DNA from 2 places in the Enterocloster clostridioformis genome. Region 1 is predicted to be linked to the other one. Evidence: riboswitches for the same ligand, from Rfam matches in the RefSeq annotation. Region 1 holds a riboswitch; the other holds the start of a gene.
The links. Region 1 has a riboswitch for lysine ahead of LA360_RS02245 (alanine/glycine:cation symporter family protein). Riboswitches for the same ligand answer to the same signal wherever they lie in the genome.
Positions count from the first base shown of each region.

Region 2: linked by a shared signal. The riboswitch ahead of dapA (4-hydroxy-tetrahydrodipicolinate synthase) and the one ahead of LA360_RS02245 (alanine/glycine:cation symporter family protein) in region 1 are both predicted to bind lysine.

Region 1 is NZ_JAIWZC010000001.1:494,265-510,200, reverse strand. Features, by position in the region: gene LA360_RS02270 (AraC family transcriptional regulator) at 1-660, shown strand, start outside; gene ltrA (group II intron reverse transcriptase/maturase) at 1,335-2,726, shown strand; gene LA360_RS02260 (VOC family protein) at 2,995-3,363, opposite strand; gene serS (serine--tRNA ligase) at 3,434-4,723, opposite strand; gene LA360_RS02250 (amidohydrolase) at 4,806-6,491, opposite strand; gene LA360_RS02245 (alanine/glycine:cation symporter family protein) at 6,505-7,971, opposite strand; lysine riboswitch at 8,113-8,333, opposite strand; gene LA360_RS02240 (pyridoxamine kinase) at 8,381-9,301, opposite strand; gene LA360_RS02235 (ECF transporter S component) at 9,315-9,935, opposite strand; gene LA360_RS02230 (thiamine diphosphokinase) at 10,091-10,741, opposite strand; gene rpe (ribulose-phosphate 3-epimerase) at 10,738-11,403, opposite strand; gene rsgA (ribosome small subunit-dependent GTPase A) at 11,406-12,284, opposite strand; gene pknB (Stk1 family PASTA domain-containing Ser/Thr kinase) at 12,294-14,465, opposite strand; gene LA360_RS02210 (Stp1/IreP family PP2C-type Ser/Thr phosphatase) at 14,459-15,205, opposite strand; gene rlmN (dual-specificity RNA methyltransferase RlmN) at 15,208-15,936, opposite strand, start outside.
Region 2 is NZ_JAIWZC010000001.1:1,130,900-1,146,835, forward strand. Features, by position in the region: gene LA360_RS05670 (bifunctional ADP-dependent NAD(P)H-hydrate dehydratase/NAD(P)H-hydrate epimerase) at 1-1,084, opposite strand, end outside; gene acpS (holo-ACP synthase) at 1,044-1,463, opposite strand; gene LA360_RS05680 (redox-sensing transcriptional repressor Rex) at 1,484-2,146, opposite strand; gene LA360_RS05685 (ABC-F family ATP-binding cassette domain-containing protein) at 2,311-4,263, shown strand; gene LA360_RS05690 (hypothetical protein) at 4,286-4,552, shown strand; gene LA360_RS05695 (adenylosuccinate synthase) at 4,766-6,043, opposite strand; gene LA360_RS05700 (LysR family transcriptional regulator) at 6,232-7,152, opposite strand; gene purB (adenylosuccinate lyase) at 7,276-8,712, opposite strand; gene purF (amidophosphoribosyltransferase) at 8,788-10,236, opposite strand; gene purC (phosphoribosylaminoimidazolesuccinocarboxamide synthase) at 10,401-11,108, opposite strand; gene LA360_RS05720 (hypothetical protein) at 11,269-11,436, opposite strand; gene LA360_RS05725 (hypothetical protein) at 11,423-11,800, opposite strand; gene LA360_RS05730 (hypothetical protein) at 11,883-12,215, opposite strand; gene dapB (4-hydroxy-tetrahydrodipicolinate reductase) at 12,306-13,064, opposite strand; gene dapA (4-hydroxy-tetrahydrodipicolinate synthase) at 13,094-13,978, opposite strand; lysine riboswitch at 14,128-14,305, opposite strand; gene LA360_RS05745 (cob(I)yrinic acid a,c-diamide adenosyltransferase) at 14,353-14,850, opposite strand; gene LA360_RS05750 (single-stranded DNA-binding protein) at 15,001-15,630, opposite strand; gene typA (translational GTPase TypA) at 15,827-15,936, opposite strand, start outside.

The sequences.
Region 1 (15,936 bases):
CCCGGACCGCCCAGCGACCGCATTATCATTGGCTTTATGCTGCCAAAGCAGATGAATTTTGGCGCTTCCGGCTACAAGGAGATCCTCTCCGTATTTAACAGCTCTGTGCCTGTTTTCCGTTTCCACAGAGAGGAACAGAACCGTCTGTATCAAAAGCTCAACGAAATCGTAAGCATTGCCCAGGACACGCCAAATGTCAATATCCGTAATCTGCTTATTCATACCAAATTTACGGAATTTCTCTTTCTCCTGTATGAAATGCAGGGTTTAAACCATTATGTCCCCAATGTAGAAAACGGAGTTAAGGAAAAAATTTATACCATCACCAACTATATCCATACCCACTATAGCGAAGATATCTCCCTTGCAGCTCTGGCAGATACATTTTACATCAGTCCCTACTATCTGTCCCACCAGTTTAAAAATGTCACCGGATATACGGTTGTACAGTACATACAGCTGACCCGGATTAAAAATGCACAGTATCTCCTGCTCAATTCACCGCTGCGCATTACGCAGGTAGCGGAATCCACAGGATTTTCCAGTTTTTCACAGTTTAACCGGGTATTCCGGAAATTCTGCGGTATGTCTCCTTCAGACTACAAGCTGATTTCCCACCATTCCTCTTACCGCCCAACAGCTCCGGATGAGCAGCAGTAATTTTACCACAGCTTTACAAAAACGCACAAAATGCACAATACACCTTTCAAAGGGGCTTTCCAGTCAAGGAAACTGCTTAAAAAGCAAAGGAAACGAAGGCATTGTTAAAGTACGCCAAAAATCCGAAAGGGCTCCCAAAACAAAAGAATTCCTTCCGGATTTTTTTATGCATAGAGCGAGGGTATCGCTCAATCATCTAATTTGATGATTTTGCGACACCCTCTGTCTTTATTTGTTGTGCGCCTGGCGGCGCACGTTTCTAACGGGTGAAAGTCCTGAATCCACCTGGTAGCGGGAAGGATATAGCCGAAGGCAAGGGTGTTGCAGGTGACTGCAAATCTGAAGGAAGCCGGATGTGGGGAACGAACCCATGGGCAAACCTCTGGTCTGACGGACAGAAACCGTATAGAAGGCTGTACATGAGGGTAAGTCTGCAACACAAGATGAAGCCCGATAGCTACACGGAATCGTGTACAGTAAATGCGGCAGATAGATGGAGGGAAAGAAACGTGTGGTACCCAGGGAGGTCTGTACGGAATGCTCTGAAAGGAGTAACCATTGCCGAGAGGTAATGCTGAGCGTACAGAAGTCAGCAGAGGTCATAGTAGCTGTTTTCAGTGAAGGACCGAATCAATAGGAGTCTTTAGTACGACAGGGAAAGGAGGAATGGGCAGATGGGTACAGAAAACAGAGAAAGCTGCTCGCAAAGAGATAGCGCGGAACGCAAAGGGTATGTGAGAGCGCACCGCTCATTCAACCGGATATGGAAGGAAAGAGACAGTGCAGAGCCAGACATCTTAAGTAAGATACTGAACAAGGAAAATCTGAACAGGGCTTACAAAAGAGTGAAGGCAAACAAGGGAGCGCCGGGAGTGGATGGAATGACCATTGAAGCGGCGTTACCATGGCTGAGGGAGAATAACTATGAACTGGTAGAGAGAATCAGGAAGGGGAAGTATACCCCATCTCCAGTCAGGCGTGTGGAGATTCCGAAGCCGGAGGGAGGGATACGAAAGCTTGGTATCCCCACCGTAATAGACCGTATCATCCAGCAGGCAATGCTTCAACAGCTCATGCCAATCTACGAACCATTGTTCTCGAAAGACAGCTTCGGCTATCGTCCGGGACGAGGAGCAAAAGACGCCATTCTCAGGATAAAGGAGTATATCGAACAGGGATACACGAGGGCAGTAGTTCTCGACTTATCGAAATACTTTGATACGCTGAACCATACGATACTGCTGAACCTGTTGAGGAAACAAGTAAAAGACGAAAGAGTGGTGCAGATGGTGAAGCGGTACCTGAAAAGTGGAGTGATGGAAAACGGTGTTGTGACAGAAACGAAGGAAGGCTCCCCGCAGGGAGGAAATCTATCCCCACTCTTAGCAAACGCGTATCTGAATGAGTTCGACTGGGAGTTCCACAGACGGGGCGTACCGTGTATCCGCTATGCAGACGACATCGTACTGCTGGCAAAGAGCGAACGGGCGGCAGAACGACTGCTGGAATCCAGCACGAAATATCTGGAGGCAAGGCTGAAACTGAGAGTGAATCGGGAAAAGAGCCGAACGGTCAGTGTGTTCGCAATCCAAAATTTTAAGTTCCTTGGTTTTTGTTTTGGGAAGAACGGAACAGGGACCTATATCCGTGTCCATGGAACGTCATGGAAGAAAGCCAAGGAGAAACTGCGCAGGCTTACTTCCCGGAGCAGGTGCGGGAGTATCATCCGAACCAAGGAAAAGATAAAAGTCTACATGAGAGGATGGCTGAACTACTATGGGATAGCGGACATGAAGAAAAACATCGAAAGCCTGAATGGATGGTTGTACCGCCGGATACGGATGTGTATCTGGAAACAGTGGAAACTGCCCAAAACCAGAATGAGGAAACTCATAGGACTGGGAGTAGACAGCCATTATGCGGCAACAATAGCCTACGACCGCAAGGGATACTGGTTCAATGCCGGAAACAAGGCGGTCAACTGGGCATTAAGTAAAGAAAGACTGATAAACTGGGGCTTTTATGACTTAGCCGCAGTCTATCAGTCTCTGCACACCAACTATTGAAAGCGCCGTATACGAGAACCGTACGTACGGTGCTGTGAGAGGACGGCGGTTAATCACCGCCTCCTACTCGATTATCCATATCCATATATACGGCGCACGTACCCTATCCTTCCATAGCGCGACCTACAGATACATTTTCCTGTCTGTTTTCCTTTTTCCCTCCGGTCCTATGTAGACAGAGTTATCAAGGGCCGGGACCGGATACGAACCGTGTAAATCGGTATCAGGGCCTTCCATCCGGCTTCCCCCGCCTTTCCAAATATGTCCCCTACTTATCAGCAGGCACGATTTCCAGCCAGTAACCGTCCGGGTCCTTGATGAAATAAATTCCCATGCCAGGATTCTCGTAGCAGATGCATCCCATCTCCTCATGGTGCTTGTGGGTGCCGTCAAAATCATCCACATGGAATGCCAGGTGGAATTCGCACTCTCCCAGATCATATGCTTCCTTCCTGTCCCGCAGCCAGGTCAGCTCCAGGGTAAAGTCCGTCACTCCGTCTCCCAGGTAAACCAGCTTAAAGGAACCGTCCGAAGCGTTCTTCTCTCTCACCGGTTCCAGGTTCAGCGCCTCTTTATAAAAAGCAAGGCTCTTCTCCAAATCCAGTACATTAAAATTAAAATGGTTAAATGTAATCATAGGTTGCTCCTTTCTCTTTTAAAAAACCGGCCTGCACCGCAGGATGCAGACCGGCAATTGTTTCATACGTTTAGTTTTTGGGAACCATCACTTCCATGCCGCCCATGTAAGGACGCAGCACTTCCGGTATCTTCACACTGCCGTCCGCCTGAAGGTTGTTCTCCAGGAAAGCAATCAGCATACGCGGAGGCGCCACCACGGTATTGTTCAGGGTGTGGGCCAGATACTTTCCTCCGTCCTCTCCCTGTACGCGGATTCTCAGACGGCGGGCCTGGGCATCTCCCAGGTTGGAGCAGCTTCCCACCTCAAAATACTTCTTCTGTCTTGGGGACCATGCCTCCACGTCCACTGACTTCACCTTAAGGTCAGCCAGATCGCCGGAGCAGCACTCCAGAGTGCGGACAGGAACATCTAAGGAGCGGAACAGATCCACGGTGTTCTGCCACAGCTTATCATACCACATGGGGCTTTCCTCCGGCTTGCAGACCACAATCATCTCCTGCTTTTCAAACTGATGAATACGGTAAACGCCTCTCTCCTCAATTCCGTGGGCGCCCTTCTCCTTGCGGAAGCAGGGGGAATAGCTGGTCAGTGTCAGGGGAAGCTGCTGCTCCGGCGTAATTGTATCAATAAATTTACCAATCATGGAGTGCTCGCTGGTACCAATCAGGTACAGGTCCTCTCCCTCAATCTTATACATCATGGCATCCATCTCGGCAAAGCTCATGACGCCTGTGACCACATTGCTGCGGATCATAAAAGGAGGTACACAGTAGGTAAATCCGCGGTTAATCATGAAATCCCTTGCATAGGAAATCACTGCGGAATGAAGTCTGGCAATATCGCCCATCAGGTAATAGAAACCGTTTCCCGCCACTCTTCTGGCCGCGTCCAGATCAATACCGTTAAACCGCTCCATAATATCTGTGTGGTAAGGAATCTCAAAATCCGGTACCACGGGCTCACCGAACCGCTCCACTTCCACGTTCTCACTGTCGTCCCTGCCGATGGGCACGGTTGGGTCGATGATGTTGGGAATGGTCATCATGATTTTGGTAATCTTCTCAGAAAGCTGTCCTTCCTTTTCCTCAAGCTCCGCCAGACGCGCGGAATTGGCGTTGACCTCCTGCTTCACGGTCTCTGCCTCATCCTTCTTCCCCTGGCCCATCAGCATGCCTATCTGCTTGGACAGCTTGTTGCGGCTGGCCCTTAAATCATCGGCTTCCTTCTGTGTGGCCCTTGCCTCCGTGTCCAGTGAAATCACTTCGTCCACCAGCGGCAGCTTGCTGTCCTGGAATTTATTCTTAATGTTCTGCTTTACAATGTCCGGGTTCTCTCTTACGAATCTTAAATCTAACATGGTATTCCTCCTGGATTTCCTTGATATAATACCTTCCAATTCTGGACAGGTATTCCTGTACTGTTAAAGAGTATATAACATTTTACCATGAAATAAAAGCCCTTTTTCTGTTTTTCCTGCTGCTGTTTTCCTGCTGCTGTTTTCCTTCCGCCTCCCTGCTGTACCGGCATACGCCGTCCACGTAAGTGGCTTCCACCGGAATGCCGGCCAGCTCCTCAGGAGAGGTCTCAAAGGGATTGGCTCCCAGTATCACAAAATCTGCCAGCATCCCTGGCGCAATCCGCCCCTTCACTTCTTCCTCAAAGGATGCGTGGGCGCCCTCCACGGTAAAGGAATCCAGGGCCTGCTTTATATCCAGTGCCTGTTCCGGTAGGTATGGGCCCACATGGTCCTTCACCGTTGTCCTGGTGACCGCGCACTGTATTCCCTTCATCACATCCGGCAGCTCTACCGGGCAGTCGGAGCCGTTGGAGGCATGGGTGGTTTCATAAAGGGTCCTGAAATGATAGCTGGACGCCGCCCTCTCCTTTCCGATTCGTTCCTCCACGATGTGGATGTCATAATCCAGGAAAATAGACTGGAAGTATGCGTGCAGGGACAGTTTCGCAAATTTATCAAGCTGGTCCGGCCTAGTAATCTGGCAGTGGACAATGCCGTGCCGGTGGTCCTTTCTGGGACACTGGGAAAGGGCCTTTTCGTAGGCTGCCAGGATATCATCCAGAATTCCGTCCCCTATGGCATGGACGGCCACCTGCATCCCATGGGAATTTGCATATCCCACCATGTCCTCGAACTGCTGTCTGGTGAAAATGGGAATTCCCCGGGTGGAGGCATCGTCTGCATAGGGCTGGCTGAGATAGGCGCTCCTGGCTCCCAGGGAACCGTCTCCCAGCATTTTAAGGGGACCAATCTTAAACCAATGATTTCCCCAGCCCGTGTTATATCCTTTTTCCACGAATCCCTTCAGCGCATCCAGATTCGTAAACTGGGACTGTTCATAAACCCTGACTGTCATTCTTCCCTCTGCGTCCAGTTCCCGGTATGCTTCCAGCACCCGTTCATAGGGCACATTGTTAAAAGCCAGCAAATCGTCTGTCTGGGATGAAGTGACTCCATAACGGTTGAGAGCCTTGGACGCTGCCAGTATCATTTCCTTTATGTCCTCTTTGGCGGGCTCAGGCAGGCATCCGTAGATCAGGTCCATTGCATTTTCCCGGAATATTCCGTTGGGCTCCCCGCTTTCGTCCACCTCATAGAGCCCGCCTTCCACCTGGGGCGTGTTTCCTGTGATGCCTGACAGATGAAGGGCCATGGTATTCACCACACAGGCATGGCCGCAGGTTCTTGTGAGGCAGATAGGGTAATCTGTGGATATCATATCCAGATCATGACGGTTGGGAAACCGCTTTTCATCCTCAAAGTAATCGTGATTCCATCCCCTGCCCCTTACCCAGACGCCGGGCTTTGGGGATTGTTCCCGGATAAATTGCTTCATATATTCCTTCATCCCGGCCAGGGAGTGGGTGTGCTGTGACAAATCCGCTGCGCGTAAGGCATTTCCATAGTTCAAAAGGTGCATGTGGGAATCATTAAAGCCCGCGCACACAAACCTTCCCTTTAAGTCCTTTACTTCATCTCCTGATTCCTTCATGGCCAGGGCGTCCTCGTCGGTGCCTGCGCAGACGAACCTTCCATCCTCCACCACAAAGGCCTGGCACAGGGGAAGCTCCCCTGTGTATACGGCTCCATTCCGGTATATTGTCCTCATGTCGTCCCTCTCCTTATTCCGTCTTCTCCAGCTTCTTTTTATCCTCATAGAACAGCGGCATATCCCTATCTTCCAGTGTTCCGATATTCATATAGCGGGCCTTGTAATCCTTCAGAAGCCTGAAATATGTGCCTGACAGGATAAGCACGACGAACACATTGATGAAAGTTGGGATACCGCTGGTGATGTCCACCAGGGTCCATATGCTCAAATCACCTACATGAATCAGGTAAAGGGTAAGTAAAAAGGGAGGAAGGGCATAAAAATACTTAAACATGCGCAGCAGCCATTTCTTCACCGTGGGATGGTTCATGGCCAAATGACGCAGGGTCGCCTCATAGTACACATACCAGCCTCCGGAAGTGGTCACGGAGAAAATCACCATGGCGGCCGTCATAAACACGGTGCCGAAAAATCCCAGATTGTGCTGGAACACATTGAGGGCAAGAGTTGCATTGGTTGCCCCGGAGGTCCATTCACCGGTAATCAGCACGCTGAGCGCTGTAATAGTACACACAATAAAGGTGTCCACAAATACCTCAAAGGAGCCCCAGAGTCCCTGCTCCACGGGATGGCGTGTCTTGCTGGAGGCGTGGACCATGGGGCTTGTACCCCAGCCGGCCTCATTGGAATAAACGCTTCTCTGCATTCCGGTGGCAATGGCCTTGGACACCGTGACTCCGGCAAATCCGCCCATGGCGGCTGTACCCGTAAAGGCCTGGGTAAAGATGGAGCCAATGGTGGGAATCAGGTTGCCGATGTTCAGCACAATGATTAGCAGGCCGAAAATCAGGTACCCCAGACTCATAACCGGCACCAGCTTCACAAATATCTTGCTCAAATTCTTAACGCCTCTCCAGATCAGGGCATAGATAAACACCACCAGCAGCAGGGATGCCAGTTCCTGGGGAATGCCAAAGGACTGGGCCAGCACTTCTGACGTGGTAAAGTTGGATGCGCTGATAAAGAAGGTGGAGAATATGCCAAGGCCGAACACAAAGGCCAGAGGAAGCCATTTCTTACCCCAGCGGCGCTCCTCCCCAAGACCGTACTCCATGTAATAGGTAGGTCCTCCGTATGGATTTCCCTCCTCGTCCGTACGGCGGTAATACACGGCCAGAGTAACCTCCACCTGCTTAATCAGCATGCCCATGAAGGCTGTCAGCCACATCCAGAGCACTGCTCCAGGTCCGCCTGTGGTGACGGCTGTCGCCACTCCGGCGATATTGCCAAAGCCCACAGAACCGCCTACAGCCGTTGCAATCGCTTCATAAGGGCTTAAAAGTCCCTTGTCGTTTTCATCGGCGGCATGGTCCTTTCTCAGGATGCATCCAAGGGTCCTCTTAAAGATGTACCCCAGGTGGCATACCTGGAAGAATCTGGATCGGACCGTCACGTAGATACCCGTAATGATGATGAGCGCAATCAGAGGAGGCCCCCATATGATTTCACCGTTTAACCAGTTTAAAAATTCTGTCATTTTCTTAATTCCCCCTATTGGTTCTGGATTGCGATACCATGGCGGCCCATGGGGCACTGCCAGACACGTTCCGGCACTGTACAGAAAAAGCAATGACCCCAGGCCATTGCTTTCCATAATCATGTATCTGCTTAAGAAAATCCAGCCAATAGCGCCACCACTTTAAAAGTGAGAGTATGCAGCCTGTTTGACTGCATCCCAACACATTCCGCCGGCAGACAGAATCTGTTTCGGCAGTAATCCCTTTCCCTGTGTTCTCCGGCCTGCCGGCCTCCGGGACAAAAATCCCCGCTGTCGGCCACCCTGTGGATGGCATCCATTATCACACAGATACTAATGCTTACCGCGCCTCTATCGCATCCTATATTTTAACATTGCCTTAACATCATACTATTTAAAGCTGAAGCTGTCAACGTTTTTCAACATTTCCCGGCCCGCCCTGACTGTCCGGACTGTCTGCGCGTTCCGCCAGCTTTCCCGCCTCATGTCTGCTGTCCGCCGCGCGGACCAGCACACCCATCAGTTCCTCAAAGCACACGCCATTGGCAATGGGGATGTCAAGCTCCTCCGACCTGGCGATGCAGGCTTTTACAAATGAGGCCGCCAGACGCACAGCGCTGTCCAGGCTCCATCCCCTTACGGCAGCAGCCGACACAACGGAGGAAAATACATCCCCTGTTCCCGGCCGCTCATGGCCCACCCGCCTGGTTCTGGGGAAAGCTGTCCTCTCGCCCTCTGCCACCACATTCATGATGAAGCCGCCCTGGTTTACACCTGTAATGACCACGCATTCCGGTCCCATGGCCTGGATTTCCCCGGCCAGCTCCCCCAGCTCTTTCCTGCTCCATCCATCCCTGCGGTAGGTCCGTCCGGTCAGGATACACGCCTCTGTCAGGTTTGGAGTCACGATATCACCCATGGATACCAGCTCCTTCATACGGCTGCACATAGCCGGTGTATAGGTGGCGTAGGTTTCCCCGTGGTCCCCCATAATGGGGTCTATGATTACCTTTGTGTCTTCCTGCCTGAACTGCCGTATGACATCCATCACAATCTCAATCTGTGCTTCGGAACCCAAAAAGCCGCTGACAATGCCGTCAAAGGTCAGCTCCAGCTCCTTCCACTTGTGAATAAACTCCCCCATCTTCTCCGTATAGTCGTCAAAGAAATAGACAGGAAAACCTGTGTGGTTGGATAAAATGGAGGTGGGTATGGGGCAGCACTGGACCTTCATGGCAGATAAAATGGGAATAGCCACTGTCAGGGAACAGCGGCCGTATCCGGATAAATCATTAATCATGGCAATCTTTTTCTGTCGGTAAACACTCATGTCAAATCTCCTGTCATCTGAACCGGTCAAAAAGTCCGGCCCTTATAAGTGTACTGCGAAGGGGCATGTAGATGACCACCGCCGCAACGGCAGACATCACCGCATTGATGGAGGTGGAGGCAACGTTCCAGGCCAGCACCAGCTCCGCTGCCGGTTTGCCCAGAATCGCCAGCTTGTAATAATAACCCACCAGCGGGTCAAATATCACGTTGAACAGCAGACCGCAGACAGAGGCCGCCACCGCGAAACGGAACACATGGCCCTTATCAGAGCTCTCATTGATTCTGCCGATTTTGTGGGCCACCAGACCGGTTATCAGGCCGATACAGAGCTTTAGCAGGAAGGTCTTTGGCGCGTATACCACATAGATGGGGTCAAATAAATCCCCAATGGTCATTCCCAGGGCCCCGCCCAGTCCGCCGTAAAAGCCCCCTAATATCAGGGCTCCCAGGACACAGACCGCGTTGCCCAGATGGATGGAAGTGGCGTCGCCTCCGGGAAGGGTAATCTTAATCTGTAAAAATGTAAAAACCACATAGGATAATGCCGCAAACAGGCCGGTCAGGGCCAGCTTGTAGATACGGCCGTCCTCCAGGCCCCTATGGCCTGCTGTCACTGCACTGGATGTCTTCATATAAATTCTCTCCTCATATTGTATATTTCTCTCTGCATCAACTGCATTCATTCATGCCACCTATGGTATCACTAAGGTGGAATGTTTTAAATATCCAGTTTGAGAAGTTTTGGCCAGTCCAGTTTTATCAAAAACAAATGTTTCTATCAGAGTTGTCAGTCGTGGGATTCCACCACAATCAGAACCCCGTCCGTGAAGGTAATGGTACCTTCCTCCCCCGCAAGCTCATTGCTGATGCAGAGACTTGTCCCTATCTCAATGTCCTTCTCATGGAGAGGATACTTAAAGCCGGTGAGAGTAATGCCTCTGACCTCCTGGGTAAGCGGCAGGAAGGAAATATAATTTCCCCAGGCCTCATTCCTCTTAAAGGTCCGTTCCCCGTCAATAAGGTAGATACGGTTCTGGCTGTCCAGGATATATGCCTCCATTCCCTTTTGCAGGCAGGGAAACAGCAGATGGATGTTGCCCAGCGTATGGTCCATGCGGCCGCCGGTGGCCCCCAGCACCACCACCTCGGAGCATCCCGTGGCCTGGGCCTTTAAGAGGGCCAGCTCCGTGTCTGTCTCATCCTTTTCCGGCTGGCGGGCATCCCATACAATATGTTCCATCCTCCTGTAATATGCCAGTACCTCCGGCTTTACCGTGTCAAAATCACCCACTATCATATCCGGTTCCAGTCCCAGGGCTTTCACGGCCTCCAGTCCCGCATCCACCGCAATGATTTTATCAAATGTTTCCTGTCCCAAAAAAGAACCGGCGAAGGACAGGTCCAGTTTTCCGCCGGTTATAATCAGACAACGCTTCATTTCTCATATTCCTTTAAAATATCCATAAATTCTCTTGTTCTGGCAGACGGGTCCCGGCCAAAAACAGCGGAACCAGCCACAAATATATTGGCGCCCGCGTCTATGATTTCCCGGACATTTCCCGCATTTACGCCGCCGTCCACCTGGATGTCCGTCTTTAACCCCTGCTCATTCAGCATGTTCCTGAGTTCGCGTACCTTGTTAAGGGTATAAGGGATGAACTTCTGGCCTCCGAAACCGGGATTCACGGTCATGATAAGAACCATGTCCAGCTGCCCGAGGATGCACTCCAGGGAACGCACCGGAGTGGCGGGATTTAAGGCAACGCCGGCCTTCAGTCCGGCTTCCTTAATCTGGTTCACCACACGGTCCAGATGTGTGCAGGCCTCGGCCTGGACTGTTATGACATCCGCCCCGCAGTCCTTCATATCCTCCACATAGCGTCCCGGCTCCTCCACCATCATATGCACGTCAAAAACAGCCCTGGTGCAAGGGCGCAGGCTCTTGATTACCGGCATGCCGAAGGAGATGCTGGGCACAAAGGCCCCGTCCATCACATCCAAATGAAGATACTCGGCGCCTGCCCCGTATACCTCCTTCACCTGTTCCCCCAAGCGGGTAAAATCAGCCGCAAGAATAGACGGCGCTAATTTGTAATACATGTCTAGTACCTCCTTTTATTTTTCAGCTCCTCATACATAAGGATGTAATTGTCATACCGGCTGCGGCTCAGATCCCCCCGTTTAAGGGCTTCCTTCACGCCGCAGACCCGCTCTCCCACATGGACGCATCCCAGGAATTTGCACTCATCCTCATATGGCCCGAACTCCGGGAAATAATGTTTCAGTTCTCCGGGTTCCAGAAAGTCAATGAACATGGAACTGAATCCCGGTGTATCCATCATGTAGGTTTTCTCTTCCACATAAAACAATTCAGAATGACGGGTGGTATGGCGTCCCCTCTCAATCTTGCGGCTGATATCTCCTGTCTCCATGGCAGCCTGGGGCTGGATGCAGTTGGTCAGTGAGGATTTTCCAACGCCCGAGGGTCCTGCCAGCACCGAGGTTTTTCCTCTGAGAAATTTTCTCATTTTTTCCAGTCCCGTATCGTCGTAGGTGCTGACAAAGTGGACCTCATACCCTGCCCTCTCATAGATGGCGCGGTACTTATCCACAAGCCCGGCCTCCCCCAGATCAACCTTGTTAAAACAGATGGTGACCGGCACGCTCTGAATTCCCATCATCACCAGAAAACGGTCCAGAAGATTCAGATTGGGTTCCGGATGGGTGATGGCAAACACTACCAGGGCCTGGTCCACATTTGCCACAGCCGGACGTATGAGAACGTTGGAACGGGGAAGGATGGCGTCAATATTGCCTTCCTTCTCCTCCTCATCCAAAACAGAAAACTCCACATTGTCCCCCACAAGGGGTTTGATTTTGCGGCTGCGGAACACCCCCTTTGCCTTGCACTGGTACACATGGTTCCTGCCGTCATTGACGTAATAAAAGCCTGCAATTCCTTTGATTATCTTACCTGTCATATACGCCTCTTATCCTACCGGGAAAAATGCCACCGGATAGGACTTGATTACTGTTAAATTATCTGCATCCACCACTTCCACCATACCGCTGTCCACGCCGTACGCCCCCTTGATTCTGGGGAATACCACGGGTACGGTCTGGGCGCCCACAACCAGCCTTGGACTCATAAGGGTCGTATAAACAGAAGCGCCCTCATCATTGGTCTGGTTCAGGCGGATCAGCACACGCACGCTGCTGGTCTGGGAAGCCGGTCCTATATAGTTGCTCAGGGAACATGCCTCGTCAATGGAGCCGATGTAATACCGTTCATCTGAAGCCTGGGTCTGTGCAGGCTTCCCGCTGACCACATAGTCCACTGCCGTGCCCGGTGGAAGTATGGTTCCCGGAAGCTCTGACTGGCTGATAACCAGGCCCTCCTCCACCGTATCGCTGGCTTCCGCGGTTACATTGCCTGTTAAGAGTCCTGCTCCTGCCAGAAGGGCGTCCGCCGATGTGGAAGTCTGTCCCTGAAGATTGGGAACCCGTCCCTCCACGTTCTGTGAACCCTTGCTCACATAGAGGCTGACGCCCTCGCCCACCTTCACCACCTGAGGGCTGAAACGAATCACATTGCCCTTTATGACAGTGTCGCTGTTCTCCTCTTTGACCTCTACAGTCAGTCCCTTCTGCTCCAGCAGAAGCCTGGCATCCTCCCCTGTCATCTGGGTCAGGTCCATGGCATTTAAGTCCACCTTATCGCTTCCCTTGCTGATGGTCACTCCCACGGTACTCCACTTCTTCACCACCGTTCCTGCCAGGATATCCTGGCCCATAACCTGGCCTTCCGCATAGTTATCGGAATACTCGCTGCCTGTGACCTCCATCACCAGGCTGCTCTCCTTCAGTTTTTCCCTGGCCATATCCTGGGGCAGTCCCAGGACGCTGGGCATATTTATCTGGTCCTCCGTGTTGATGTCCACCACGGTGGTGGAACCTTCGGTGGTCATGGCAACGGTCTCTGTGGCTGGCTTACTGCTGCTCTGCCTGAAAAGCCCGGTGAGCCGTGAAAATACAAACAGCACCACCGCCACGATAATGATGGCAGCCACGATGCCAAAGGCCGTGATGATGCGCTCAAACTGAGTGCTTACATCATCCCCATCATTCTTTTTCCGGGTGTGGATGCGCCCGTCTTTTTTGTGCTGATCCCTGGACCGTTTCCTGTCCGGATGCTCCGTCTGTTCCTCCTCCGGTTCCTCAAGGGTCTCCTCAGGATAGGTCTTCCTGCCTCCTTGGATGCTGTTCAGCTCTTCCCTTGTGATGGGCCTGGTCTTGCCAAACTCATCCTCTTCCCCGTCCTTGCGGGCATAAATGTCCGCGTCCGGGTCCATCAGGGCGGTACGCAGGTCCTCAATCACATCCGCTACACATGAATAGCGGCGGTCCGGGCGTTTCTGGGTACATTTTAATATAATCTGCTCCAGGGCGCGGGACATGTCCGGCACGCACTGGCTGGGCGGTGTCACCGGTTCTTCCAGATGGGCCAGGGCCACCGTAACCGTGTTATCCCCCTCAAAGGGTACACGCCCGGTTACCATCTCATACATGGTGATGCCAAAGGAATAAATGTCGCTGCGCTCGTCGCAGTAGCCGCCCCTGGCCTGCTCCGGCGAAATATAGTGGACAGAGCCCACAGCCGTAGCGTTCATGGTCTGGGAAGACACGGCTCTGGCAATGCCAAAGTCAGCCACCTTCACCTTGCCGTCCCTGGATATAATCATGTTCTGAGGCTTGATGTCGCGGTGTATGATGTGCTGTTCATGGGCAGCCGCAATGCCCTGGCCCACCTGAAGGGCGATTCCAATGGCTTCCTTGCTCTCCAGATAGCCCTTGTTCTCTATATAATTCTTAAGGGTGATGCCCTCAATCAGCTCCATGACAATATAATGGTACACATCCTCATCCACAACATCATAGACATTTACAATATTTGGGTGGGACAGGCGCGCCGCTGACTGGGCCTCCATCTTGAACTTGCTTACAAAATTCTCGTCAAAGGCAAATTCCTCTTTTAATACCTTGATGGCAACCAGACGGTCCAGGGTATGGCACCGTGCCTTATACACCACGGACATGCCGCCTGAGCCAATGCGTTCCAGAATCTCATAACGGTTCTGGAGATATGTTCCGGGAGTTAACATACGCCTGCCTCCCTTCCTGACGGATTTACAAGTACCACCGCAATGTTGTCAACGCCTCCCTGACGGTTGGCCGCCTCTATAAGAAGGGCTGCCTTTTCCTTAAGGCTTCCCTCTCCTGTGATGATGTCATACATGGACTGGTCCTCCAGCATGTTGCTGAGACCGTCGGAACAGAGCAGGATGTAATCCCCCTCCTCCAAATCCACCTCAAAAAAATCCGGCTCCACTTCCCTGCCGATTCCCAGAGCCCTGGTGATGATGTTTTTGCGCCTGTTGTAATCCTCGCTTCCTCTTCTCATCTGGCCGATGGCCACCATCTCCTCCACATAGGAGTGGTCCCTGGTGATCTGCCGGATGGAATCACCGTGAATGAGATAGAGACGGCTGTCTCCCACATTGGCCACATAGAGGATATTGTCCTCCACCACGCCGGCTACCAGGGTGCACCCCATCCCTTTCAGTTCTTCCCTTTTTAAGGATTCTTCATACAGCATCCCATTCACAGCCTCGATGCCCTTTTTTAACTGCATGACAGGAGAGCCGTCCCCTGCCCTGTTTATGTATATCACCAGATTCTCCACCGCGAACCGTGAGGCATAATCGCCGGCCCTGTGGCCGCCCATGCCGTCTGCCACCAGAAACAAGTTAGGCAGGGAGCCCACCTTTTCCGGTGAGGAATAAATATAGTCCTGGTTCATGGTTCTGACCCGGCCAATGTCTGTCAAAGCGTATGCTTCCATGGTCATCCCTCTCCTTCCGTGCATTGGGGTGCTGCCGAAGCTTCCTTATAGCTTCTGCGCAGCTGGCCGCAGGCTCCGCCTATATCCCGGCCCATTTCTCTTCTAATAGTAACATTTATACCGTTTTTTTCAAGAAGATTTTTGAATTCCTGTATGGCCTTCTGGCCTGACTGGACGTAATCCCGCTCCTTGATGGGGTTTACCGGAATCAGATTCACATGGCCGTGCTGATCCCTGATAAGCTTCACCAAAGCCCTGGCCTCATCCAAATTGTCGTTGACTCCCCGCACCAGACTGTACTCAAAGGTAAGACGGCGGCCTGTCTTCTCATAATAGTAATGGCAGGCCTCCAGCACATCATGCAGTTTATAGGTGCCCGCTATGGGCATAAGGGTTTTCCTCACCTCGTCATTGGGCGCATGAAGGGAAAGAGCCAGAGTCACCGCCAGACCCTCCTGTGCAAATTTCCGGATGCCCGGAACAATCCCGCAGGTAGATATGGTAAGACTCCGCTGGCTGATATTCAGCCCCTTGTCATGGGAAACCAGACGCAGAAAGCGGATGACATTGTCATAGTTATCCATAGGCTCCCCTGACCCCATGACCACCACATTGGAAACACGTTCCCCGGTGATGGACTGGATCCTGTATATCTGATCCAGCATCTCTGAAGGACGCAGGTTCCGTTCCAGGCCGTCCAGAGTGGACGCGCAGAAACGGCAGCCCATACG
Region 2 (15,936 bases), 640 kb from region 1:
CGTCAATGATGACAGGCACGAACGCGCTGGTCAGTATATCCTCCACCAGGTATTCCACATAGGGTCCGTTTCCCAGTCCCGGTCCCAGTACCACCACGTCAGCCCATTCCATCTGGGCTTCTATCATCTTCCTGAATTCATCCCTGCCCTCCATGAGCTGGTCCGGAGTGTAGGTGGCTACAATGGCCTCAGGCAGGCGTTCCTGGAGAATCTGCCGGTTTTCCTCCACCGTAAGCAGTTTTACCAGTCCCGCCCCTGTCCTGTATGCGGATAAGGCGCTCAGGTAAGCGGCCCCGCACATATTCCTGGACCCTGCCACAATCAGCACCTTACCAAAGGTTCCCTTGTTGGAATAGGCAGGCCGCCTGGGAATCCGTTTCAAATCATCATCCCCGTAGGTGACGGCAAAATCACCTGCCGCCGTCCCTTCCGCTTCCTTCACCGCATCCAGAGCCTGTCCGGGAAATCCGATATCAGCCACTTCCACCCGGCCCGCGTACTCCCGGCCCGGATACAGGGCTGTCCCGGTTTTCTCCCATCCAAAGGTAACGGTCAAATCCGCCCTCAGGGCAATACCCATGACAGTCCCCGTATCCCCGTGGATGCCTGACGGCACATCCACCGCAACGGTACTGCGGATGGACTTGGCCCCCAGCATCTTAATACACTGCCTGTACTCCCCCTCAACAGGGCGGCTCAGTCCCACGCCGAACACCGCGTCTATGAGAAGGCCGCATTCCTCCTTCTCCCCTTCCTGCCAGGGCAGGGAGGAAAGACCCACATTGCCTGCAATGGTAAGCTGCGTCCTGAATTCCTCTGTTCCCTTATCCGGATTTCCCACCAGAAATACCCGCACCGGATATCCTTTTAAATGAAGCATCCTGGCTGCCGCCACGCCGTCGGCCCCGTTATTGCCGGTGCCGCACACTGCCCAGATTGTATCCCCTTTTTTCCACAGACGCTCCGCTGCCTGGGCCACCTTAAGAGCTGCCCGCTCCATCAGGACCAGGGACGGAACACCTATGGTATGGATGGTGTATGCATCAATGGCTTTCATCTGTTTTCCCGTTACCAGCATCCTCATATGACTGTACCTCCTTTATCCTTCCTTCTCCCACCGCAAACGCCATGGCATACTCCCTTGTATTGGTGATGGACACCTCCAGGCGTTCCATCCCCATCTCCTGAAACCGGGCCAGGGCGCCTCTGTAAAGGCGGACATAGGGTTTTCCCACATCGTCCCTGAGCACCTCCACGTCGATGGGCATGAAGGTCCGAAACCCCGTTCCCAGGGCCTTTGCAACCGCTTCCTTCACAGCAAAAGAGCCGGCCAGCTTAGAGGCGGACCCCTTTGCTTGCCGGCTTTCCATATCCGTAAATGTGCGCACCACAAAATAATCCTTTTTACAGGCTCTTTCCATGCGTCTGATTTCAACTAAATCTGTTCCAACTCCAAGTATCATGGTGCTGTCTTCCTAAACATTTACTTTAACGCATTCTTTTTCTCCTCCTGCAGGTCGTACATGCTGCTGACCCGGTAGGAAAGACGCATCAGGCTCTCGGACAGGTGTACGTTCTCCACCACCACGTCCTCCGGTACCACCAAATCCGTGTGAGCAAAATTCCAGATAGCCCTGATTCCCGCGTTTACCAGGCGGTCCGCAATCTCCGGCGCCTTTGTCTTCGGGATGGTCAGAGCAGCAATCTGAATCTCATTCTCCCTGATAAACGTCTCCAAATCATCCACGGAGCGAATCTCAATTCCCCTGATGACCAGCCCGATCAGTTTGGGGTTAATATCAAACATTCCCCTGATAACAAAGCCCCTGCGCTCAAAATTCGTATAATTGGCAATCGCCTGTCCCAGGTTTCCTGCTCCGATGATGATCACATTGTGCTGTCTGTCAATCCCAAGTATCTTGGCGATTTCCGAATAGAGGTACTTTACATTATAGCCGTATCCCTGCTGGCCGAATCCGCCGAAATTATTCAGATCCTGACGGATCTGAGATGCGGTCACTTTCATTCTGGAGCTCAGCTCATTGGAAGATATACGCTCCACACCTTCCTCTATTAATTCACCTAAATAACGGTAATAACGGGGCAGCCTAGAAATCACTGCCTTCGAAATCTCCTTGCGTTCCATGATGTATCCACCTTCCCATTGTGCAGTTCTGTCAAAACTCTAATAGTTCCATTATAAACAGACGTCAAAAAAATGTCAAACACGTTTACATATGTTCTTGAAAAAATCGTCCTCGTATATTATACTTGGGAGAGCTAAATATGTCGTTTTTAAAGGAGTTTACCATGATTTTATCATGCAGCAATATAAGCAAATCATTTGGAGAGAAACATATATTAAAGCAGGTTTCCTTCCACCTGGAAGACCATGAAAAGGCAGCCATCGTCGGAATCAACGGCGCCGGCAAGTCCACCCTCCTTAAAATCATCATCGGGGAACTGGCCTCCGACGAGGGGTGCGTGGCGCTGGGGAGGGGAGCCTCCATCGGCTACCTGGCCCAGCACCAGGACCTGAACAGCGAGAGCACCATCCACGACGCCCTGCTGGAGGTCAAGCGGCCCATCCTTCAGATGGAAGAACGCATCCGTACCCTGGAACTGGACATGAAAAGCGCGTCCGGCGAGAGCCTGGAAGCCATGCTGGAGGAATACAGCCGCCTGACCCACCAGTTTGAGTTGGAGGGCGGCTATGCCTGCCGCAGCGAAATTACCGGCGTTTTAAAGGGTCTTGGCTTTGCCGAGGAGGAATTTTCAAAGCCCATCAACGCCCTGTCCGGCGGCCAGAAAACCCGCGTGTCCCTGGGCAAGCTCCTGCTGACCAAACCTGATATCCTGCTCCTTGACGAGCCTACCAACCACCTGGACATGGAATCCATTGCCTGGCTGGAGACATACCTTAAGACTTACAGCGGCAGCGTAATCATCGTTGCCCATGACCGTTATTTTCTGGACCGGGTGGTGACAAAAATCGTGGAGCTGGACAATGGAACCGGAACCGTATTCAGCGGCAATTACACTGCCTACAGCGACAAAAAAGCCATGCTCCGTGACGCCAGAATCCGGGCATACTTAAATCAGCAGCAGGAAATCAGGCACCAGGAGGCGGTTATTGCCAAACTTAAATCCTTTAACCGGGAAAAATCCATCCGCAGGGCCGAGAGCCGGGAAAAGATGCTGGAAAAGATTGACCGGCTGGAAAAGCCCATGGATATCGACGACTCCATGGACATCCGGCTGGAGCCGGATGTGGAAAGCGGCAAGGATGTGCTTACCGTCACCGGTCTGAGCAAGTCCTTTGACAGCCAGACTTTGTTTACGGACGTAAATTTTGAAATCAAACGCGGGGAGCGGGTGGCCATCATCGGCAGCAATGGCACCGGCAAGACCACTCTCCTTAAAATCATCAATCAGCTGCTGTCCGCCGATGCCGGCGAGATACGTCTGGGCTCCAAGGTGCACATCGGCTACTACGACCAGGAACACCAGGTTCTTCATATGGATAAGACCCTGTTTGACGAAATCCAGGACACCTATCCCAACATGAACAATACCCAGATCCGCAACACCCTGGCGTCCTTTCTCTTTACAGGGGATGATGTGTTCAAATTAATCCGCGATCTAAGCGGCGGTGAGCGCGGACGCGTTTCCCTGGCCAAGCTGATGCTTTCCGACGCCAATTTCCTGTTGTTAGACGAGCCAACCAACCACCTGGACATCACCTCCAAGGAAATCCTGGAAAGCGCCCTGTGCCGCTACACCGGAACCGTACTCTATGTGTCCCACGACCGGTATTTCATCAACCGCACAGCCACCAGAATTTTGGATTTGACCGGACAGTCCCTGATTAATTACATCGGCAGCTACGACTATTATCTGGAGAAAAAGGATGCTGTGGAAGCCGCATTTGCGGCCAGGAACAAGCGTACGTCCTCTGTACCCAATCTCTCCCAAGCCTCAGGCCGGCCCTCCCAGGGTTCCCAAAACGACCTGAAACTGGAATGGAAGGCTCAGAAGGAGGAACAGGCCCGCATACGCAGGATTCAGAACGAGCTCAAAAAAACAGAGGATTCCATTCACTCCCTAGAGACCAGGGACAGCGAGATTGACGCCCTGCTCACACGGGAAGAAGTATACACCGATGTGCCCCGGCTCATGGAGCTGAATAAGGAAAAAGAGGAAATAGCCGGACTGCTGGAAAAGCTTTACCAGAGATGGGAAGAATTGGCGGAGAAGGCCTGATGCCTCAGAAAGGAGCTGTTCAATGAAACTGAAACGTATATTTGCCCTCTTAGGAGCCGTCCTGTTATCAGGACTTTTTATTCTGGCCATCGTGCTGGCCGCCATGGGCGCGCCAAAGAATTATCTCATGGCGGTTATCTTCTCCCTGGTGTTTATCCCCATCATACTGTACGCCATGGGGCTTATGACCAGAGTGCTGAAACCATCCGATCCCTTTGAGGGCATGGATGATGACGCAAAACAGACCCTTTCGGATACAACTGACGCGGATTTGAAAGATGAATTGTGACGAGGGAAAGCAGGAGCGCTATGGAAAAGCACCGCTCCAGCATGAACCAGAGGGAAATATACCGTGTGCTGACCGAAAATCCGCCCATGCAGAATGCGGCGGAACGCATTCAACACACAGAACGCAGAGATATGACGACGATGTGAGGATAAGATGACGCAAAACAGGACCCGCCGGCTGCTGCCGTATGGTCCTGTTTTTAATATTCCATATTTACTTGCGCATGATAATGTCGTCTCTTCCCGGTCCGTTGGATACCATTGAAATAGGAGCTTCAATTTCCTTCTCCACGAATTCAATGTATTTGCGGCAATTCTCCGGAAGATCCTGGTACCGCTTAATGCCGCGGATACCGCATTTCCAGCCGGGCAGTCTGGTAAGGACCGGTCTGGCCTTCTCAAGCTTAGACGTAGTCGGGAATTCCCTGGTGACCTGTCCGTCAATCTCATAACCAACGCATACCGGTATCTCGTCCAGATAGCCCAGCACATCCAGCACTGTAAATGCCACTTCCGTGGTCCCCTGAATCCGGCATCCGTATCTGGTAGCCACCGCATCGAACCAGCCCACGCGTCTGGGCCTTCCCGTGGTGGCGCCGTACTCTCCGCCGTCGCCTCCCCGGTTTCTCAGTTCATCCGCCTCGTCCCCAAATATCTCACTGACAAAGGCACCGGCGCCCACTGCACTGGAATAAGCTTTTACAACCGTCGTGATATCCTTAATCTCATACGGAGGAATGCCTGCGCCGATGGCTCCATAGGCAGCCAGCGTGGAAGAAGATGTGACCATGGGATAAATTCCATGATCAGGGTCCTTAAGGGAGCCCAGCTGACCCTCTAAGAGGATATTCTTTCCTTCCTTGATGGCCTCATGAAGATAAGCGGATGTATCGCATACATACGGCGCAATCATATCACGGCAGCTGAGAAGCTCCTTAATGATTTCCTCAGGATCCAGAAGAGGTTTATGGTACAGGTGTTCCAGAAGCACATTTTTCAGCTCGCAAACCCTGCATGCCTTTTCCCTCAGCAGATCCTCGTCAAAAAGTTCGCTGATCTGGAAACCAATCTTGGCATATTTATCTGAATAAAAGGGAGCAATACCGGACTTGGTGGAACCAAAGGATTTTCCGGCCAGACGCGCTTCCTCGTAGGTGTCAAACAGCACATGGTACGGCATGAGAATCTGAGCCCTGTCGGAAACCAGGATTCTGGGCTTTGGCACGCCCCGCTCCACCAGCGACTCAATTTCCTGAATCAGATAAGGGATATTGAGAGCCACTCCATTGCCAATGATGCTGGTTGTATGCTGATAAAACACGCCTGATGGAAGAAGGTGAAGGGCAAACTTGCCATAATCATTGATAATGGTGTGGCCCGCATTACTTCCGCCCTGGAAACGGATGATAATGTCAGACTCCTTGGCAAGCATATCCGTAATCTTACCCTTTCCCTCGTCACCCCAGTTAGCACCTACAATTGCTCTGACCATACTAAAATCCTCCTTCGGGTATCTCCCGTTCAATGCTCATTTGCAGTTCATGAAAGGATGGACACGCATTCCTGTGTATCTTATCCTTACCTAATTTACTACAACCTATACCATAAGTAAAGACGTTCTTTATTATGTTCTCCATAAGCATTGTTTATGTCTTTCCTCCGAAGAAAGCCCATAATCTATCATCTGCCGCCTGTCGGCTGCTCAACCGCCGCCTGACCGCAGGCCATCATATCTAACAGCCTGCGCCCCGGCATGGAAATCAGGCTGGACTCTCCCGTCACCACGCACATATGCCTAAGAGGCATCTCTTGTTTGAATTTCAGCCGGAATACCTCGCCTCTCATTATGGCATCCTCGGCAAATCCCTCCATGACGCACCCAATCCCCATGTTGCGCCTGGCAAACTGCACAATCATATCGCTGATGGCCAGCTCAAATTCCGGCTTAAGCAGAGTCCCCTGCTGCGCCAGAAAGGCGTCCATAAAGGTTCTGGTACTTGTATTCTTTTCCAGCGCTATACACGGAAAAGCCTCCAGCTCCTTGTACTCCAGCTCCCGCCCTTCCAATTCCCGGAAGCTGCTGCCTGCTATGAAAACATTGCGAATGGCCTTGACCTGAAACTGCCTGACAGTCCCCCTGCTGGTAAAGGGAGAGGTCACAACCCCAAAATCGATCCTGCCCTCTTCCAGGCTTTTGATGGTTTCCGGGGTAGGCGCATTGGTAACATTCACCTTAATCTTAGGATATTCCCGGTGAAACTGTTCCAGATAAGGAAGAAGATAAAACTGCAGCGTCATATCGCTGGCCCCAATCCGTACTTCCCCCACATCCATATTCAGCATCCGCTCCAGCATCTTCCCGCCTTCCAGCAGCTCCTCCACTCCAGGCTTTACATAGTGGTATAGAAGCTCTCCTTCCCGGGTCAGCTGCACCCCTTTGGAAGTACGGAGGAACAGCTTTGTCCCGGCTTCCTTTTCCAACTGCCGCACAGCCTGGCTTACAGCCGGCTGGGAGATACACAGTTCCTGGGCGGCAGCGGTCAGGCTGCCGTGGGCGCATACATGGTAAAATACTTTATAGTACTCAAAGTTCACATTCATCCATAATTTCCCCTTATCAAAAGATGATATAATCAAAATCAATTCTTATGGATATATCATAACATAAAATAGGGGGATTGCAAGGCAGGATTCTTGCCATGGCAAGGTTATGGAATATGTTTATTATATAGAAATCTCCGCCGTCACTCCCAGCTCTCCCGCGTTTTCCTCAAGCAGCGGCTTAATGACCTCTTCCAGGAATTCCTCCACCTGCTTAGGAGAACGCCCGACATAGCGGGACGGATCCATGGTCTTTTTCAGTTCATCCAGGGAAAGATTAAAGACCGGGTCAGCTGCTATCAGTTCCAGGAGGTTGTTATCCAGGCCCTTTTCCTTTACGTTCTTTCCTGCCTCCATGGACAGCTCGCGAATCCGCTCATGGAGTTCCTGACGATCGCCCCCTGCCTTTACCGCGTCCATCATGATATTCTCTGTGGCCATGAAGGGAAGCTCTGCCATCAGGTGCTTTTCAATGACCTTAGGATATACCACCAGGCCGTCCACCACGTTCAGGTACAGGTCTAAGATGCCGTCCACTGCCAGGAAGCCTTCCGGCACGGACAGTCTCTTGTTGGCAGAGTCGTCCAGGGTTCTCTCAAACCACTGGGTGGACGCCACCAGCATGGGATTCATCATATCGCTCATCACATAATTGGCCAGGGAGGCAATGCGCTCGCTGCGCATGGGATTCCTCTTATAGGCCATGGCGGATGAACCGATTTGCTTCTTCTCAAATGGCTCCTCCACTTCCTTCAGATGCTGCAGAAGACGGATGTCATTGGAAAACTTGTGAGCGCTCTGGGCAATGCCTGCCAGGACGCTTATGACACGGCTGTCCACTTTTCGTGAATAGGTCTGGCCGGATACCGGATAGCAGCCCACAAATCCCATCTTCTCCGCAATTCTTGCATCCAGACGGCGGCATTTCTCATGGTCCCCGTCAAAAAGCTCCAGGAAGCTGGCCTGGGTGCCGGTGGTTCCCTTGGAACCCAGAAGGCGCATGGAACCGATCAGGTAATCCAGGTCATCCAAATCCAGCTTAAGCTCCATCATCCACAGGGTGGCGCGCTTACCAACCGTGGTTGGCTGGGCCGGCTGGAAGTGGGTAAACGCAAGGGTGGGAAGGTCCTTGTATGTTTCAGCGAAACCGGACAGCTCCGCAAGTACGTTGATCAGTTTCTTCCTCACCAGCTTCAGGGCCTCGGTCATGATGATAATGTCCGTATTATCTCCCACGTAACAGGAGGTGGCCCCCAAATGGATAATTCCCTTTGCCTTAGGGCATTGTACGCCGTAAGCATAGACATGGCTCATGACATCATGGCGGACTTCCTTCTCCCTGGCCTTAGCCACATCATAATTGATTTCCTCTGAATGGGCCTTCAGTTCCTCAATCTGCTCGTCCGTGATGGAAAGCCCCAGCTCCTTCTCTGTCTCAGCCAGCGCAATCCAGAGCTTTCTCCAGGTGCAGAACTTCATGTCAGGTGAAAAGATGTACTGCATCTCCCTGCTGGCATAGCGCTCAGAAAGAGGGCTTACATATCTGTCGTGGTCACTCATGTCATATCCTCCGTATTCGTTGATTTCATGTTTTCTATCATATCATATACAATAACTTTTTTAAATGCCCGCGGCCTATTTCTCATAGCTGCCCCGGATGTCCTGGGAAGGCGGCTCCATAGGATAATTCCCTGTAAAGCACGCGGTGCAGACAGGCCTTTCAGATGCCATCTGTGACAGCCGCTCCTGCCTTAAAAAGGAAAGGGTGTCTGCCCCGATGATTTCCCTCACTTCATCCACAGTCCTTCCATGGGCAATGAGCTGGTCCTCCGATGGAATGTCCGTGCCAAAATAGCAGGGGTGTAAAAATGGCGGTGCGCTGATTCTCACATGGACCTCCCTGGCGCCCGCGTCGCGCAGCATCTTCACAATCAGAGCGCTGGTGGTTCCCCGGACAATGGAGTCGTCAATCATGATGACCCTTTTTCCGGCCACAGCCTCCTTTAACACATTGAGTTTGATTCGCACCGCAGATTCCCTGCTGCTCTGCTTTGGCTTGATGAAGGTCCTTCCCACGTAGGAATTCTTCACAAAAGCTGTTCCGTATGGAATCCCGGATTCCATGGCATAGCCCAGAGCCGCCGCATTGCCGGATTCAGGCACGCCCACCACCAGGTCTGCCTCCACCGGTGAATCCACAGCCAGGAACCGGCCGGCCTGAATCCTGGCCTTATAAACGCTCACTCCGTCAAAAACACTGTCCGGTCTGGCAAAATAAATATACTCAAAGATACATCTGGCTTCTCCGGAAGGGTCAGCCAGGCACATCTCCTTATCAGAGGATATGCCGTCCGCCGTGATGGTCACGATTTCCCCCGGCTCCACATCCCGGACAAACTCAGCCCCTATGGTCTCCAGGGCGCATGTCTCTGACGCCAGGATGTAGGCATTATCCCGTTTCCCGATACACAAAGGCTTGAAGCCCATGGGGTCTCTCGCTCCAATCAGCTTGCGGGGACTCATGATTACCAGGGAGTAGGCTCCCTTCAGCTTCTTCATGGCTGCGGCCACTGCGCTCTCCACATTTGGGGTATGAATCCTGGCCCTGGCTATATGGTAGGCAATGACCTCCGAGTCAATGGTAGTCTGGAAAATAGCCCCTGTGTACTCCAGCTCATGGCGCAGCTCAGGCGCATTGACCAGGTTGCCGTTGTGGGCCAGACCCAGGGTTCCTTTTACATAATTGAGCACCAAAGGCTGCGCGTTTTCCCGGGTACTGCTGCCGGCCGTGGAATACCGCACATGGCCCACGCCGATATTGCCCTTCAGACTCTCCAGCGCCTCCGGCGTAAATACCTCGTTGCAAAGGCCCATCCCCTTATGGGCCGCTACCCTCCCCTTGGGTCCTTCTGTGTCGCTCACCGCTATACCGCAGCTTTCCTGTCCCCGGTGCTGCAGGGCAAAAAGCCCGTAGTATATGGCCCGGGCCACGTCGTTCCCATCAAAATCATACATCCCAAAAACCCCGCACTCCTCACGCAGTTTATCTGCCCCAATATCAAAATCCATCCGGTTCTGATCCATGAAGTCATGTCCTTTCTGTGTGTCAAGCTGCCAGTTTCATACCGCGCTGCAACGATAACAATGCGGTACTGATTCCATATTCCCTTCTCAAAGAAGGGAACGCCCGGGTATTCATGCCCAGGCGTTGTATCTTAATTTGTCCGCGTCAAACCTCCCGGTCCTGCTTACTGGATACCCAGCCTGCGGAATACTTCTTCGTATGCATCCTCTACATTGCCCAGATCTCTTCTGAATCTGTCCTTATCCAGCTTCTCATGGGTATCCTTATCCCAGAGCCGGCATGTATCAGGAGAAATCTCGTCAGCCAGGATAACCTTGCCGTGATAACGGCCGAACTCAATCTTGAAATCAATCAGGTCAATGTTCAGTCCGTCAAAATATTCCTGCAGCACTTCGTTTACCTTAAACGCATACTCAGTGATATGGTCAATCTCCTCCTGGGTGGCAAGTCCCAGTGCCAGTGCGTAATAGCTGTTGATAAACGGGTCGCCCAGTTCGTCGTTCTTATAGCTGAATTCCAGAGTCGGGCATTTAAACTTGACGCCTTCCTCCATTCCCATCTTCTTGGCAAAGCTGCCTGCGGAATAATTGCGGATGATTACCTCCAGGGGAACAATCTCCACCTTCTTCACAGCGGTTTCCCTGTCATTTAATTCTTCTACCAGGTGGGTAGGTACACCCTTATCCTCCAGCTTTTTGAAAATGAAATTGGTCATACGGTTGTTGATGGCGCCCTTTCCAACAATGGTTCCCTTTTTCAGACCGTTGAATGCGGTTGCATCATCCTTGTAGGACACGATTAACACGTCCGGGTCCTCCGTTGTGTAAACCTTCTTAGCCTTTCCTTCGTAGAGCATCTCTTTCTTTTCCATGGGTATCCACCTGTCCTTTTCTAATATTCGTATGGTTGCGATATGGATTTATAAGCTGACGCTATAAAAGAATACCATTTCAGAAGAAATTATAATACACAATGTCTTTGAATACAAGCGTGGCAATCATTAAAATTCCTAATGAATGTACTCCGCCCCGCTAATCACTCCCTGAATCGCCGGACCTTTCACGGTCCTCATATCCTTCCTCCACCTGGTATATGTGGATTTTCCTTTCATCCAGGCGAATGGTAAAGCCCCGCTTCACCGATGTCATCCCATCCCGGTCTGCCGCCCGGGCCGGACTGCTCTCCTCAATCCGTACCATATGCGGTATCTGCTCCCGGACCCAGCGGACAATGCCCCGGCCCGTTCCCGCCCAGGCCATGGTACCTGCGGCCAAAAGAAACAGGGCGCCTCTGACGCAGCGCCTCCTTCGTCTGATGGACGGACAGCGCGCTTTCCAGGATTTCACCGCCCTCCGGCGCATCTTTCTCAATCCCTTCTTTCTCTGCCCATTCTTCCTCAGACACATCACCCTCAGGAACATCTTCCTGAAACACATCTTTCTCAGGCTTATCTTCCCCATATCCACCAGTCTGAAACGTCTGATTATGTACCCCAATCCATCTCCTTCCCCGTTTGTCCATGAACTGATTATAATCCTTTGAAGGGAGCTCTTCAAGGGGCATCTTCTGGTTTTTACACAGATAGACCCTCTCCAGCCGTACCCGGCATAGAAAGGGTCCATATCCAGGCCCGGACAGCAATTTACTATCTGGACTCTGTTGTATTGTTGGTGCCGCTCTCATTGACTGTGTTGGATTCGCCTGTGATATCGTTCACGCCGTCCTTAACGTCACGTGCGCCCTTATCCACGTCATTCATAAGTCCGTCAATGATGCCGTCCCCTTCCGTTTCCATGGAAGATGTCTCCATCCCTGTGGTTTCCTGGGATGAGGTACTGGTGGATGTGGCTGCTGAAGATGAATTCTGGCTGGCGCCTGTTGAGGACTGTGTATTGGAGTTATTGCTTCCACAGGCCGTAACAGACATAACCATGATGAGCAGCAGCATTGCAAAAATTGCAGGTCTGATTTTTTTCATAATGACATTCTCCTTTCGTTTTCTACCTATATTATGTGCTTTAGGAGAATGGATTATGGTGGAACATCCTGCCTTTTCTGGAAATATTTGTTATAATCTCACTACGTCCGTCATGGAATACATGCCGGGCGCCTTACCGGCCAGGAATTTGGCTGCCTCCAGGGCGCCTTTGGCGAAAATAGCCTTGGAATAAGCCGTGTGGCTGAAGGTGACCACCTCGTCCCTACCCGCAAATATCACGTCGTGTTCACCCACTATGGAACCGCCTCTGACGGACGAAATTCCTATTTCCTTCGGATTTCTCTTTTCCCGTCTGGTGCTTCTGTCACAGGTATAGGCGTACTGCCCGTCCATGGCCTGGTTCATGGAATCTGCCAGGGCCAGGGCTGTGCCGCTGGGTGCATCCACCTTCTGGTTATGGTGCTTTTCCACGATTTCCATGTCAAAGCCGGATCCTGCCAGTACCCTGGCCGCGTCGCCCACCAGCTTGAGCAGCAGGTTTACTCCCAGGGACATGTTGGCGGAGCGCAGGATAGCCGTCTTTTCGCTGGCCTTTTCCACTGACTTAAGCTGCTCCTTCGAGAGCCCTGTGGTACAGAGGACCACGGGAACCTGCTCTCTGCAGCTGTAGGCCAGGAGGCCGTCCACTGCCTTTGGGGATGCGAAATCCACAATCACGTCCGCCTTCACGCTGCACTGGTCCAGGGAAGGGAACACAGGATATCCCAAATCCGTTCCCTCCCGCACATCGATGCCTGCAACAATCCGGATATCTTCGTCTTCTGCCGCCAGACCTGTAATTACATGTCCCATGGCCCCGCGGCAGCCGTGCATTATCATCTTTACCATTGGTATACCGTCCTTTCCCGGAATCTTCCCTACAGGATACCGTAATCCGCCATGGCCCTCTTAAGCTTCTCCTGATTCTGGGGCTCCATCTCAGTCAAAGGCATGCGTAACGGTCCCACGCCCTTGCCCATCATGTTCATGGCAGCCTTTACAGGGATGGGGTTTACCTCGCTAAAGAGCTCCGTAATCAGCGGTATGGCCTTTAACTGAAGGCTGGCGCTGGTTTTTACATTCCCCGCAAAGTAGGAAGCGCAGATGTCATGGGTCTGGCGCGGAGCCACATTGGACAGCACGGAGATAACCCCCTTGCCTCCCAGGGAGAGAAGGGGCACAATCTGGTCATCGTTGCCTGAGTACAAATCCACCTTGCCGTCTGACAGACTCATAAGAGTGGCAATGGCTGAAAAGTTGCCGCTGGCCTCCTTAACCCCCACAATATTATCCACGTCCTTACACAGGGCCGCAATGGTCTCAGGCTTAATGGTGACGCCTGTCCTGCCCGGAATGTTATAGAGGATAACGGGAGTCTTCACCGCGTCCGCAACAGCCGTAAAATGGGCCATAAGCCCCTTCTGGGTAGCCTTATTATAATATGGTGACACCAGAAGAAGTCCGTCCGCCCCTCTCTTCTCTGCCTCCGCGGAGAGATAGACGGCTGTCTCCGTACAGTTTGAGCCGGTCCCTGCAACCACAGGAATCCGTTTTTTTGTCACCCTGCAGATGTACTCAATCACATCCAGATGCTCCTCATGGGTCATGGTGGAGGCTTCGCCTGTGGTACCGCAGGCAATAATGGAGTCCGTGCCGCCCGCAATCTGCTCTTCTACAATCTCCTCCAGTTTTTCGTAATTCACTTCACCGTTTTCCTTAAACGGGGTCACCAGTGCTACACCTGCTCCTTCAAAAAGTGCCATGCTATATTCTCTCCTTTTTTCTTGATTCAATCACAGTGTGCTTTTCCCCATAGAAAATGAAACCCGGACGTACTTTTCTTGGAAACAAAAAAGGGCTGAGGTAAATGTCAGCCCTTCCATATACGTATGATTCCAGTGTCTAATCCACGTTCTTTGGTAGCTCTCCATCCACCCGGATGACAGTCATACGGCTCTTAACCATATGCCCAGAGGGGGCGTGAACAAGGAACGCTTCCTCTTCGGCGTTTCTCCCTTTCCCTAAGCCATCGCCTGTGCCTGCCACATCCGGCTTATCTACTCATGATTAACGCAACCTCTACTCTATGATTGTTGGTATTATATTATCACCCTGCCAACAGTCTGTCAACAGGAAATCACTCATATCTTGTCTGAATCCTTGTGACCTCATCTACATGGCCGTTCAGGCACTCAGGATATATGGTCCCTGTGAGGATCAGCTGTATCTGCGCATTCCTGGCCTGGGCTATGATGGCGCACAGCTCCTCGCCAGATATCACTCCCTCGTCCAGGATTCCCAGAATCTCATCCAGGATAAGCACATCACACTCCCCTGTCACCAGAACCTTCCTGGCAAAATTCAGGCCGTTCAGGATACAGATTCTTGCCTCTGCCTTCTCCTCTTCCGTCAGCCGGTCAAAGAAAACAGGCGTCTTCTCAAATCTGAACATTTTAAATTCCGGTTCCAGACGCTGTATGATTTCCATGTTATCCGCATCCAGGGCGCCCTTAAGGAACTGTACCATATAGACACACTTTCCCTTGGTCAGCGCGGTGAGCCCCCTTCCAATGGCACTGGTGGTCTTACCGCGTCCCGGTCCACAGATAACCTGTATCATGCTCTCTTTCATCATCTTGCACCTCATGCTTTACTTGCTTTTTCTTAAGAACAATTGGACTTGCTCATAATAGCATAGTTTAGCCAATATTGCAAATATTTCTTACATTTTTCAAAAGATATTCAAAAGGAATCGTCAGATGACAGCGTCCGTAGCATCTTCTGTTCAAGCCTCGTCACATTCCAGCTTGCTGATTGAGACTTCATATGCAATGCGCTTCTCGCACTCTGTCTCGCTGAGCTTCTTGGTGTACTCGCGGCTCTGCACACGGCCCCAAACCCTTACCCTGGTGCCCACCTCGAAGCTGGAAGCAAAGCGCGCGTTGCGTCCCCAGCTGATGCAGGGTATGTAATCTGATTTGCCGTAAGGACGGTTCACAGCCAGAAGAATATCTGCGATCTCCCGTCCAAGAGGAGTTTTTCTGTAAATAGGCGGCTTGCAGATATAGCCGTCCAGGAATATCTGATTGGTCTTGGTGTAATCCGTGAATTCCTCAATGAAATGGATTTCCCTCACAAAGATGGACAGCATCAGCCGGTTCTTGACTCCCTCATGCCGGTTGTAGGAACGGAACTGGCCTATGGATTCCACGGTGCAGCCTGAATAGTCTTTATGTACGTCTATGAGGCGCTCGGATATCATCAGGGGAATGATGTCCGCCTGCTCGCTGAGTCTGTTGACAGCCACATCCACCATATAAAATCCTTCTCCGAAGACTTCATGGCTGAAGGTAAATCCCGACACGATTTCTCCGATGACGCTTACCCTGTTGTTTTCAATCATTTTTTCTGACATAGTACATCTCCTCTTCGCTTCTAAAATATTTCTCATTCTGCCGTTTTACTTGTTTCATCCTTTTATTCTCTTGCTTTTGTACGGCACATTGATAGTTTATGAGGGGAAATGCCATAATAGAACAAAAAATAAGGCGAATCCCGCCAGAATCGTTCGACAGGATTCGCCATTTCGCTTACAAAATGTCGATTTTTATCTATTTGTTCTTAAAAGAAGCCCTCTTTCTCAGGGTTGGGTCCAGAATCTTCTTGCGGATGCGCAGACTCTCCGGAGTCACCTCCAGAAGCTCATCCGTATCAATGAAGT